DNA from 4 places in the Rhizobium sp. AN68 genome. Region 3 is predicted to be linked to each of the others. Evidence: predicted binding sites of a transcription regulator. Region 3 holds the regulator's gene; each other region holds the start of a gene.
What was found. Region 3 encodes PhoB, which activates phosphate uptake and scavenging genes when phosphate is short. Its sites were predicted from a motif close to TGTCATNNANCTGTCAT; they were not measured.
Positions count from the first base shown of each region.

Region 1: a site for PhoB is predicted at 1,494-1,510, ahead of RBH71_RS20415 (UDP-2,3-diacylglucosamine diphosphatase). Genes of this name have one in related genera too.
Region 2: a site for PhoB is predicted at 1,138-1,154, ahead of RBH71_RS18600 (esterase-like activity of phytase family protein). Genes of this name have one in related genera too.
Region 4: a site for PhoB is predicted at 1,624-1,640, ahead of RBH71_RS20450 (LTA synthase family protein). Genes of this name have one in related genera too.

Region 1 is NZ_JARWMI010000003.1:1,504,467-1,507,581, reverse strand. It holds partial or broken gene RBH71_RS20420 (NADP-dependent malic enzyme) at 1-1,335, opposite strand, end outside; gene RBH71_RS20415 (UDP-2,3-diacylglucosamine diphosphatase) at 1,565-2,401, shown strand; gene dgcA (N-acetyl-D-Glu racemase DgcA) at 2,647-3,115, opposite strand, start outside.
Region 2 is NZ_JARWMI010000003.1:1,133,757-1,136,871, forward strand. It holds gene lon (endopeptidase La) at 1-285, shown strand, start outside; gene hupB (DNA-binding protein HupB) at 574-849, shown strand; gene RBH71_RS18600 (esterase-like activity of phytase family protein) at 1,208-3,115, shown strand, end outside.
Region 3 is NZ_JARWMI010000003.1:360,590-363,704, reverse strand. It holds gene RBH71_RS14785 (aspartate aminotransferase family protein) at 1-2, opposite strand, end outside; gene RBH71_RS14780 (GcrA family cell cycle regulator) at 433-966, shown strand; gene phoB (phosphate regulon transcriptional regulator PhoB) at 1,265-1,948, opposite strand; gene phoU (phosphate signaling complex protein PhoU) at 1,980-2,705, opposite strand; gene pstB (phosphate ABC transporter ATP-binding protein PstB) at 2,804-3,115, opposite strand, start outside.
Region 4 is NZ_JARWMI010000003.1:1,512,755-1,515,869, forward strand. It holds gene RBH71_RS20445 (NAD+ synthase) at 1-1,470, opposite strand, end outside; gene RBH71_RS20450 (LTA synthase family protein) at 1,702-3,115, shown strand, end outside.

The DNA of each region.
Region 1 (3,115 bases), 1.1 Mb from region 3:
CGGTTTCATGATGAAGCCGGAACGCCAGACGAAGCGGTTCAGCTGGTCGAGATAGGCTTCGAAATCGCTGATCGGCCGGGCGGCGACACCGCTTGCGGCGGCAGCACGGGCAACGGCCGGCGCGATGCGCAGGATGAGGCGCGGATCGAAAGGCGAGGGAATGAGGTAGTTCGGGCCGAAGATCGGCGTTTCGCCGCTATAGGCCTTGGCGGCGACTTCCGAGACTTCCTCGCGGGCAAGCTCGGCAATGGCCTGCACGGCGGCCATCTTCATTTCCTCGTTGATCGTGGTTGCGCCGCAATCCAGCGCGCCGCGGAAGATATAGGGGAAGCAGAGCACGTTGTTGACCTGGTTCGGGAAATCCGAACGGCCGGTGCAGATCATCGCATCCGGGCGGGCAGCACGGGCCACTTCCGGCATGATTTCCGGATTGGGGTTGGCAAGCGCCAGGATCAGCGGATTTTCCGCCATACGCTCCAGAAGTTCCGGCTTCAGCACGCCTGCCGCCGAAAGACCGAGGAAGACATCCGCGCCGTCGATCGAGTCGGCCAGAACCCGCTTGTCGGTCTTTTGCGCGTAAACTTCCTTCCACTCGTCCATCAGCGAGTTGCGGCCGTCATAAACGAGGCCCTCGATATCGTGGACCCAGATGTTTTCTTTCTTTGCGCCCATGGCGACAAGCAGGTTGAGGCAGGCGAGGGCTGCCGCACCGGCGCCTGACGCAACGATCTTGACGCTCGAAAGCGATTTTCCGGCCAGTTCCAGCGCGTTGGTGACGGCGGCGGCGACGATGATCGCCGTGCCGTGCTGATCGTCGTGGAAGACCGGGATGTTCATCTTCTCGCGCAGCTGGCGCTCCACCTCGAAACATTCGGGCGCCTTGATGTCTTCAAGGTTGATGCCGCCGAAGGTGGGTTCCAGCGCTGCGATGGTGGAGACCATGTCGTTGATGCCGGGCGCATCGATCTCGATATCGAAAACGTCGATGCCGGCGAATTTCTTGAAGAGGACGGCCTTGCCCTCCATAACAGGCTTGGACGCAAGCGGGCCGATATTGCCAAGGCCAAGCACTGCCGTACCGTTGGAAATCACTGCAACGAGATTGGCGCGGGCGGTATATTCCGCCGCCATTTCCGGATTTTCATGGATGGCGAGGCAGGGGGCGGCGACACCCGGCGAGTAGGCAAGCGCCAGATCGCGCTGGTTGCCAAGGGGCTTGGTGGCCTGGATTTCCAGCTTGCCGGGGCGCGGGTAGCGGTGGAAAAAGAGCGCCTGTTCCTCGATGTCGGCCTTTGCCGTGTTGGCGGGCGTGTTGTTCTTATCGTGAGAGGTCATGTCTTCCACCGTCATGTCTGGTTCAATTCCGGCCCTCTGAATACAACAAACTTTCCCGTGGTACAGCCGTTATTTGCCGCCCCCTTATGCAAATGCGGGCATGGCTTATTCGCGTTTTCGTGATGCCATCAGTCATATTCCATACAAAAACCGGCCATTGTCATGTTGCTGCAACACGAGTCTGGTTCTGAGAGGGAAGAAAGCCGCAGGGACGCAACCGAACAAGGGGATTAAATCCGTGGCCGGTCAAATTGAAACCAGACAGTTCAGAACGCTTTTCATTTCGGATGTCCATCTCGGTTCCAAGGCGGCCAAGACGGATTTTTTGCTCGACTTCCTGAAACATCACGAGGCCGATACGATCATCCTGGTCGGTGACATCATCGACGGCTGGCGCCTGCGCCGCAGCTGGTACTGGCCGCAGGGCTGCAACGACGTGGTGCAGAAGTTGTTGCGCAAGGCCCGCAAGGGAACGCGCATCGTTTACATTCCCGGCAACCACGATGAATTTCTGCGCGAGTTTCCGGGCATGCATTTCGGCGGTATCGAAGTGGCCGAGCGCATGATCCACGAGGCGGCAGACGGCAAGAAATACCTCATCATCCATGGCGACGAGTTCGATGTGGTGGTGCGCAATGCCCGCCTGCTCGCCTATCTCGGTGACTGGGCCTACGACGCGGCGATTGCGATCAACATCGTCCTTGCTGCGGTGCGCCGCCGCATCGGTCTGCCTTACTGGTCGTTCTCGGCCTGGGCGAAATTGCAGGTCAAACACGCCGTCAACTTCATCGGCGAGTTCCAGCGCGTAGTGGCCGACGAGGCGCGCCGCAACAATGTGGATGGTGTGATCTGTGGCCATATCCACCACGCCGTGATGGAAGACATGGACGGCATCCGCTACATCAACACCGGCGACTGGGTGGAAAGCTGCACGGCGATTGCCGAAAATGCCGATGGCACTTTCGAGCTGATCACCTGGATGCAGACGAGCGATGTCCCTTCGCAGACATCGGACGAGATGGAGCCGGTGGATATTCCAGGTCTGATTGGCAAGCACGCGGCCTGATTGGGGTTTGTTCAACAGGCAGGGCGATCCCTAAGCGCGGGATGGTTCAGCTCTCTGTAGTCATCCTTGGGCTTGTCCCAAGGATCTGCAACCGATTGATTTCGCGCGACGTGGATAGATCCTCGGGACAAGCCCGAGGATGACGCCGAGTGTGAGGCAAGGCTGGTCATACAGTTTACGTGATACTGCAAAGACTATTGCGATGTGCGGCGTAGTGCTTTCACACGAAACCCGAACGACGGCTCTTATCCCCACAACTCCGGCTGCGGCGGATAAACCAGCGAACCCTCGTAAACGAGGCCCGGCTGCCGGTCCTGCCTGAGAATCAGCGGGCCGTCGAGATCGGAGAAGGCGGCTCCCTGAGCGGCCAGAACGGCGGGAGCCATGCCGAGCGAGGTGCCGAGCATGCAGCCGACCATGATGATGAAGCCTAGCCGCTCCGCCTCTGCCTTCATGACAAGTGCTTCCGTGAGACCGCCAGTCTTGTCCAGCTTGATGTTGATCGCATCGTAACGGTCGCGCAGGTCTGCGAGGTCCTTGGTGGAATGCACGCTTTCATCGGCGCAGATGGGGACCGGGTGGTCGATGCGGGCCAGGATGGCGTCCTTGCCGGCGGGAAGCGGCTGTTCGATGAGCGCGATGTTCAGTTCCGCTGCGAGTTTCAGATAATATTCGATATTATCGTCGTTCCAGCCCTCATTGGCGTCGATGATG
Region 2 (3,115 bases), 770 kb from region 3:
GGTCGCGTGCTGCCGATCGGCGGCCTGAAGGAAAAGCTGCTTGCGGCGCTTCGCGGCGGTATCAAGAAGGTGCTCATCCCGGAAGAAAACGCCAAGGACCTGGCGGATATTCCTGATAATGTGAAGAACGAGATGGAGATCATCCCGGTGTCTCGCATGGGTGAGGTCATCAAGCACGCGCTGCTTCGCATGCCCGAGCCAATCGAGTGGGACGGCAGCATCGAAACGCCTGTTATCGCAACTGTCGACGGTGTCGACGAGGGCGGACAGACGATCGCACATTGATTGCCACGTCGTTGTGAAAGCCAGAATCGCTTTTCGCGACACCTGTGCATAGATTCAATGTGTTAGATGCCGAAAGGCGCGATGCTTCTTTGATGCTCGCAGAACTGGTGCGAAATTGGCACGTTTAAGGGAAAGGCCGGCAGAAATGTCGGCCTTTTTTGTGAAAAACCCCGCAGACCCCTTGTTTTTCAGGCGATTCCAGCGCTTTTGAGTTGCTGCGCGCGGATACAGACGTATTCTGCGCCGGCTTAATTTGAGTCGTTTCAAACCATTGAAAGGGGTGGAAACATGAACAAGAACGAGCTCGTCTCTGCTGTTGCCGAAAAGGCTGGTCTCACGAAGGCAGATGCTGCTTCCGCTGTTGATGCCGTATTCGAAACCGTACAGAACGAACTGAAGAGCGGTGGCGACATCCGTCTCGCTGGCTTCGGCAGCTTCTCCGTAAGCCGTCGTGAAGCCTCCAAGGGTCGTAACCCTTCCACGGGTGCTGAAGTCGATATCCCGGCTCGCAACGTACCGAAGTTTTCCGCAGGCAAGGGCCTGAAGGACGCCGTCAACTCGTAAGGTTTCCGAAAGGCCGTGACGTCCGGCGGCGGGCGGGCGGCTTTTCAGGTTCACGAGGAAACATGTTTTGACGCCCTGACGCCATCATGCCGGCACGTAAACCGGGCGGCTTTTCGAAATGATTTTTCGGATAGCCCTTTTTTCGAACCGGCAAGATGTACTTGAAAGTAGGAGAGCGCGCCTGTGTAGCCTCCATCCGGTCACACGGCGCTCTGATACGCGGAATGTGCGCACGAACAGGAAAGCCCGGCCTTCATGGTCGGGCTTTTTGATTCCTCCGGCAGGAAATGTCATGCCGCTGTCATGTCTCTGACGCAGAAGCCATAGGGTGTTTTTTTGGATCCAAGGGGGATTTATAATGGCGTTCCGACTTTCTCAGATGGCTTTGACTGCTGCTCTGCTCACGTCCGCGGCCTTTCCGGCTGCTGCCGAGCCGGTTTTCAACCGCATCGCATCTTTCCCGGTCGTAAAGAACCTGCCAGCGGACAAGGACGCGAAGGCCGTCACTTCAGCTGAAATCGTAACCGCCAGCGAAGACGGCAAGACGCTGATCTATTCGGACAGCCCGCTTGGCGGCATTGGATTCGTTGACATCACCGACGCGAAGGCACCCAAGGCTGGCGGCGCGTTGCTGCTGGAAGGCGAACCGACCTCGGTTGCCGTTGCTGGCGCCAAGGTTCTGGCCGGTGTCAACACGTCCGAAAACCGCGCCAAGCCGTCCGGCAAGCTGGTGACGGTCGATATCGCCACCAAGAAGATTGAAGCGAGCTGCGACCTCGGCGGCCAGCCAGATTCTGTCGCAATTTCCCCGGACAAGACCTTCGCCGCTATCGCGATCGAAAACGAACGCGATGAAGAGGTGAACGAAGGCGCCCTGCCACAGATGCCGGCCGGTTATCTGGTGACGGTCGGTCTGAAGAACGGTGTTGCTGACTGCGCGACGCTGAAGAAAATCGACGTGACCGGCCTTGCCGAAATCTCCCCGGAAGATCCGGAGCCGGAATTCGTCTCGATCAATGCCAATGGCGAGATCGCGCTCACGCTGCAGGAAAACAACCACATCGTCATCATCGACGGCAAGACCGGTACGGTAAAGACGCATTTCTCCGCCGGCACGGTTGATCTGGAAGGCGTCGACACGAAGACGGACGGCCAGATCAAGTTCACCGACAAGCAGGAAGGCCGCAAGCGTGAGCCAGATGCCGTGAAGTGGCTGGACAATGACCGCATCGTCATCGCCAATGAGGGTGACTGGCAGGGCGGCGCGCGCGGCTTCACCATTTTCGACAAGACCGGCAAGCTTCTTTATGAAGCCGGTGCCACCCTTGAGCACGCTGCCGCCAGCATCGGCCACTATCCGGAAAAGCGCTCCAAGGCCAAGGGCATCGAGCCGGAAGGTCTGGAGGCGGCAACCTTCGATGGCCAGAAGTACTTCTTCGTTCTTGCCGAGCGCGCGTCTCTCGCTGCGGTCTACAAGGATACGGGCGGCACACCGGAACTGGTCCAGCTTCTGCCCTCTGGCATTTCGCCTGAAGGTGCCGTCGCCATTCCGTCGCGCAATCTTCTCGTCACTGCCAACGAAGCCGATCTCGTTGAAGATGGCGGCGCTCGCTCGCATGTCATGATCTATGAACGCGCAGAAGGCCAGATTGCCTACCCGCAGCTCGCTTCCGCCACCGTTGATGGCGCACCGATCGGCTGGGGCGCTCTCTCCGGTCTGGTGGGCGATGCTGAAAAGCCTGGCATCCTCTATGCCGTGTCCGACTCGGTCTATGGAAACCAGCCGTCGATCTACACCATCGACGCAACGAAGAAGCCCGCCACCATCACCAGCGCCCTGCGCATCAAGCGCGACGGTATCGCAGCCCAGAAACTCGACATCGAAGGCATTACGCTTGACGGTAAGGGCGGCTTCTGGCTGGCCTCGGAGGGCGACAGTGCCAAGCTCGTGCCCCACGCACTCTACAATGTCAGCGCCAAGGGCGAGATCAAGGCTGAGATCGCTCTGCCGAAGGAACTGCTGGCTGGCGAAACCCGCTTCGGTTTCGAAGGCGTGACCATGATCGGCAAGGGCGACGACGCGACGCTGTGGATGGCCGTACAGCGCGAATGGGGCACGGACGAGAAGGGTTTCGTCAAACTCGTCTCCTACAATCCGAAGTCCAAGGAATGGGGAGCCGTGCGTTACCCGCTCGACAAGACCGAGGCAGGCTGGGTCGGCCTTTCTGAAATCACCGCACAGGGCGACTATGTCTATATCGTCGAG
Region 3 (3,115 bases):
ATGGCTGTATCACTCCTTGCGCAGATGCGCTGTCAAACTGTTGTCAATAGGCTTGCGGGGTTATCCCTCGCCTGAAAATCAAAATGCCGCCTTGCGGCGGCAGGGGCACTATTGTCACTTCGTTTGCCGATGTCAACAAAAGTCAGCGTTTCCCGGGCTTCTCAAGCACTAGTATGCGGCGGCGGGCCAGCCCCAAGGTGTTGCCTTTCAGACTCAATACGCCAGCAAGTTGGGGAAAACCGGAAAATCGATTCCAGATGATTCCCGCGACTCTTGCCACGGAGTCGGGCTGGCACTAGGTTAATCGCTAATTACTAGACTGCATTGCGGCGGAACTAGTCACCGAAAATCTGGCGGAAACCACGCTTGCGGCATGCGCGCGAGACGGAGAGGGATTCTGCCGAAAATACACGCGACAAGCGGAGAAGCGGCATGAACTGGACAGACGAACGAGTCGAAAAGCTCAAGAAATTGTGGTCCGAGGGCCTTAGCGCCAGCCAGATTGCAGCGCAGCTGGGCGGCGTCAGCCGTAATGCCGTGATCGGCAAGGTCCATCGTCTCAATCTGCCGGGACGCGTCAAGGCTGGCGGTCCAGTGACTTCGGCACGCTCCGCGCCGAAGCGTACCGCTGCCCCTGCACCGCGTGCGACGACTTTCGCAGGTCGCGTCAACGCGGCTCCGGCGCGCATCCTCACCCGTTCGAACGCGGCAACGGCGCTGCACGAGGAGATCGATATCGAGACCGCGCAGGTTCTCGATTACGTTCCTTCCAAGAACGTTGTCACGCCGATTTCCCGTCGCCTGACGCTGACGGAACTGACCGAGCGCACCTGCAAATGGCCGGTTGGCGATCCGCTGAAGGACGACTTCCATTTCTGCGGTTGTGAAGCGCTGGAATCTTCGCCCTATTGCAAGTTCCATGCGAAACTCGCCTACCAGCCGGTGAGCGAACGCCGCAAGGCTTGAGTGTTGCGGCACGCATTCAGCACTCAAAAATTACGGGCCTTCGGGCCCGTTTTTTTTGACAAAAATAAAGCCGCTTTCTGGGCGGCTTGATGGCAGGCCTCACACTTTCCCCTTACCATTGGGCGTGACCCTTCAATCCGGATTTCAACGCGCCGCCGATCTCCTACGGTCAAAACGGACAATGGCATCGAGTTTGGCGGATATTCATATTGAAAAAGCCCGAAACCGTTTCAGATTTCGGGCTTCCTGATTTTTTGGTGCATTACTTCGCCAGCGAAACTATCTGGTTTCGCTTCGCTCAGGCTTCCATCGAATATCCCGCACCACGCACCGTGCGGATGACATCCTGCATGTGCGAGAAATTCAGGGCCTTGCGCAGACGTCCGACATGCACATCGACAGTGCGCTCGTCGACATAGATATCATGACCCCAGACGCCATCCAGCAATTGCGAGCGGGAAAACACCCGACCCGGCGACGTCATCAGGAATTCCAGCAAGCGGAATTCCGTCGGGCCGAGGCGCACTTCGCGGCTTTTGCGGTGAACGCGATGGGTCTCGCGGTCCAGTTCGATATCGCCGCATTTGAGCACCGACGACAGAACTTCCGGACGGGCCCGGCGCAACATGGCCTTGACCCGGGCCATGAGTTCCGGCGTCGAGAACGGCTTGACGACATAATCGTCAGCGCCGGTAGCGAGACCGCGAACCCGTTCGCTCTCTTCGCCACGCGCCGTCAGCATGATGATGGGCAGGCGTTCCGTTTCCGGCCGCATTCTCAAGCGCCGGCACAGTTCGATACCGGAGACACCGGGCAACATCCAGTCCAGGATAAGAAGATCCGGAATGCGCTCCTGCAGCCTGATTTCCGCCTCATCGCCACGGGGTATCGTGTCGACGTCGTATCCCTCAGCCTCGAGATTGTAACGAAGCAGGACGCTCAACGCTTCCTCGTCTTCCACAACTGCAATCTTGGGCACCATATGCTGAACTCCGCAAGCTTCTGCTTGTCTGTTACTCGGTCACCGAACCAAGCGTGTTGGAACTGTCGTCCTTCGGACGCTCGCCCTCCGGCTGGCTGCCGGTGGTCATGTAATAGATCGTCTCTGCGATATTCGTCGCATGATCGCCGATACGCTCGATGTTCTTGGCGCAGAACAGAAGATGCGTGCAGGTGGTGATGTTGCGCGGGTCTTCCATCATGTAGGTCAGAAGCTCCCGGAAGAGCGACGTGTACATGGCATCGATTTCCTCGTCGCGTTCACGGATCGCATTGGCCTTTTCGGCGGAACGCGTGGAATAGACGTCGAGGACTTCCTTGAGCTGCACCAGCGCCAGGTCGGACAGATGCTCGATGCCGCGGGCGAGCTTGCGCGGAACGCCGGTGCCGGCGACAGCGATAACGCGCTTGGCCGTGTTCTTGCCAAGATCGCCGACGCGTTCGAGATCGGCGGCGATACGCAGGGTGCCGATGATCTCGCGAAGGTCTGCCGCCATCGGCTGACGCTTGGCGATGGTTACGATCGCCTTGTCGCCGATTTCGCGCTCAGCGTGGTCGAGAATGGTATCGTCCGAAATGACTTTCTGCGCAAGCGCAGCATCGGAATTGACGAGTGCGCGCACGGCGTCACCGCACATCTGCTCGGCAAGACCGCCCATTTCGGCGATGCGGCGCGTCAGAAACTTCAGTTCGTCGTCATAGGCAGACAGGATATGCGAATGGGTCGTTGTCTGTGTCATGGTCTATTCCTCCGGCTTGGCCTGCATGCGCGTGCCCAACAGCGGGGCACGGCAGAGGCACCAGTCTTGTACGGTTACGATAAAGCACCGGCCGGGGATCAGCCGAAGCGGCCCATGATGTAGTCCTGCGTGCGCTGGTCGTCCGGATTGGTGAACATCTTGTCGGTTTCGTTTTCTTCGACAAGATGACCAAGATGGAACATGGCCGTACGCTGGGAAACGCGCGCCGCCTGCTGCATGGAGTGCGTGACGATGACGATGGTGTAGTTGGTGCGCAGTTCGTGGATCAGTTCCTCGACCTTCGCAGTCGCGATCGGATCCAGCGCCGAGCACGGCTCGTCCATCAGGATCACTTCCGGGCTGACGGCAACCGCGCGTGCGATGCACAGACGCTGCTGCTGGCCACCGGA
Region 4 (3,115 bases), 1.2 Mb from region 3:
GTCCAGCACCGGATAGGGCGGTAGCGAATCCTGGTCTGTCTGGTTGGGTCGCAATTCGGCGGATGGCGCCTTGGAGATGATATTGGCGGGGATCACTTCGCCGGATGGCCCGAGCGCGCCCGGCGGCACATGGGAATTGCGCCAGCTGGAGATGGCGTAGACCTGCATCTTGTAGAGGTCCTTGATGGGATTGAAACCGCCATTCATGTCGCCATAAAGCGTCGCATACCCCACCGACATTTCCGACTTGTTGCCTGTTGTCACCACCATCGAGCCGAACTTGTTGGAAACGGCCATGAGAATGGTGCCGCGTGTACGGCTCTGCAGGTTTTCTTCGGTAATGCCTTCTTCCGTGCCTTCGAACATTTCCGAAAGCGCCGAAAGGAACCCATCCACCGGTTCGGCAATGGGCACGATATCGTAACGGCAGCCGAGCGCCCTGGCGCAATCGGCTGCGTCCTTCAGCGAATCCTCGGAGGTGTAACGATAGGGCAGCATGATGCAGCGCACCCGCTCTTCGCCCAGCGCATCAACAGCAAGCGCAGCGCAGATCGCCAGATCGATACCGCCGGAAAGGCCGAGAACCACGCTCTTGAAGCCGTTCTTGTTGACGTAATCGCGAAAGCCCAGCATGCAGGCGCGGTAATCCGCCTCCTCGCCTTCAGGGATTTTCGAGAAAGGACCGCTCTCACAGCGCCAGCCTTCTGCGGTGCGTTTCCAATCGGTAACGGCAAGGGTCGCCTCGAACTGGCTCATCTGGAAGGCAAGGGTCTTGTCGGCATTGAAACCGAAGCTCGCGCCGTCGAAAACCAGCTCGTCCTGCCCGCCAAGCTGATTGGCGAAGACCAGCGGCAAGCCGCTTTCGATTACCTGCTTCAGCGCCACCTGATGGCGCACATCCAGCTTGCCGCGATAATAGGGCGAACCATTCGGCACCAGCAGGATTTCCGCCCCGCTTTCGGCAAGCGTTTCGCACACACCCATATCGTTCCAGATTTCCTCGCAGATCGGAATGCCGATCCTGACACCGCGGAAATTATAGGGACCGGAGATCGAACCTTCGGCGAAAACACGTTTTTCATCGAACTCGCCGTAATTCGGCAGGTCAATCTTGTCACGCAGCGCGATGATCCTGCCGCCATCCAGAAGCGCAACCGAATTGTGCCGGCCCGTTTCACCCTGACGCGGAAAACCGATGACGACGCCCGGCCCGCCATCGGCGGTTTCCGCCGCCAGTTCTTCCACGGCCTTCAGGCACGCTTTCAGAAAAGCCGGCTTCAATACCAGGTCTTCCGGCGGATAGCCGGATATGAACAGCTCGGTCAGAAGCAGGAGATCGGCACCCTGCGTCGCCGCATCGGCCCGTGCTTCACGCGCCATGGCGAGATTGCCCGCCACGTCGCCAACAGTCGGATTGAACTGCCCGACGGCAATTCGAAGATGGTTTTTGATGTCGTGTCTGTCGCTCATGGCTTTTCAATACCGCGCCCGTGCCCGCTCCGCAACGCGGCAATTGCATGCCGCACCACCTTGATAGGATGAAGCCGCAACCGGCATTCACGCTAAGGTTATCACCGCACCGGCCACACTCCGCAAAGTTCATGTCGCGTTCATCGCGCTTATGTGACAGTTACATGACAGTTTTGCGACGCCCCGATTCACCTCCCCGAATTGCGCGGTGTCGCCTCGTAATACCGGAGTATGAGTTTGAGAAATTCGGCGCCAAAAACAACGGCTTCCGAAAAGGCTGATTTTGTCTTTTCGCCTGCATGGACGCGGAGCCTTTCCAAGCTTTCGGGTAAGGCCTACACGCTTGCCAATCTGACATTTTCGTCGGTCGTGCTTGTCGTCGCGCTGGAATGGATCGCCCGCGGTTCGCTAGTTGATGTCGGCACCTTCCTCACCTCATCCGCCCGCCCCGGCATGACCACCATCGCCGCCGTGCTGCTGCTGCTCGTAGCGCTGGATTCCATCCTCGGCCGCCGTTACCTGTCGCTCATCGCCGTTGCGCCGCTTTGCGCGCTGACAGGGCTTATTTCCGCGCAGAAACAGACCTATCTCTCCGATCCGCTTTATCCCTCCGACCTGCTGTTCGGCCGGCAGATCCTCGAGCTTCTGCCCACCATGCTGAAAGCCCAGCCGGTGACGGCCGTGCTGGTCGGCCTTGGCCTTTGCGCCACGGTTGCGGCCCTTTCCACCCTGTGGCTGCTGGCGCGGCGTTATTCGCCGGGCTTGAGCTGGCGCGAACGCGCCGCAGGTCTTGTGCTGGCGCTGCCGCTTCTGGCCGGCCTCGCCTCGCTCATGGACTATTCGCATTATTCGTGGGTGCGCGATCGTCTCAACATCATCCCCATGATGTGGGATCAACAGGAGAATTACCGCCATAACGGTTTCCTGATGGCCTTTGCCTTCAATATTCCCATGGCCAACGTCTCGGCGCCGCAGGGTTACGGCGAAAACAGCATCGCAGACCTGACCTCGGAACCCGCCGCCTTTGCCGCCAACACGGGCGATTACCCTGATGTCATCATGTTGATGAGCGGATCGCTGTGGGATCCGACACGGCTTGAAAACGTGAAGCTCTCTGCCGATCCGATGCCCAACATCCGCGCCAAGCAATCCGGCAACGTGTTCTCGCCGGAATTCGGCGGCATGACGGCGAATGTGGAATTCGAGGCGCTGACCGGCTTTTCCAACGCCTTCCTGCCCTATGGCAGCATTCCCTACCAGCAATATATCCGCCGCCCGGTGCCCTCGCTTGCCAGCTTCTTCCGTGGCGAAGGGTATTCGGCCATCGCCATGCATCCGTTTCAGGAATGGTTCTGGAACCGCAAGGAAGTTTACAGGAATTTCGGCTTCGAGGAGTTCCGCTCGGAAGAGACATTGCCGCCCATGGAAAAGCGCGGCAACTTCGCCTCCGACGACGCGCTGATGGACCAGATCATGGTGGCCGCGGACGATGCGCGCAACCCGCTCTTCCTCTTCGCCGTCACCCTGCAGGGACACGGACCTTACGAGGCGGGCCGTTATGCCAGCGACACCATCGGCATAGAGGGCAATCTCTCCGCTTCCGCATCGCAGGCGCTTGGTACCTATGCGCAGGGTGTGGCGGAGG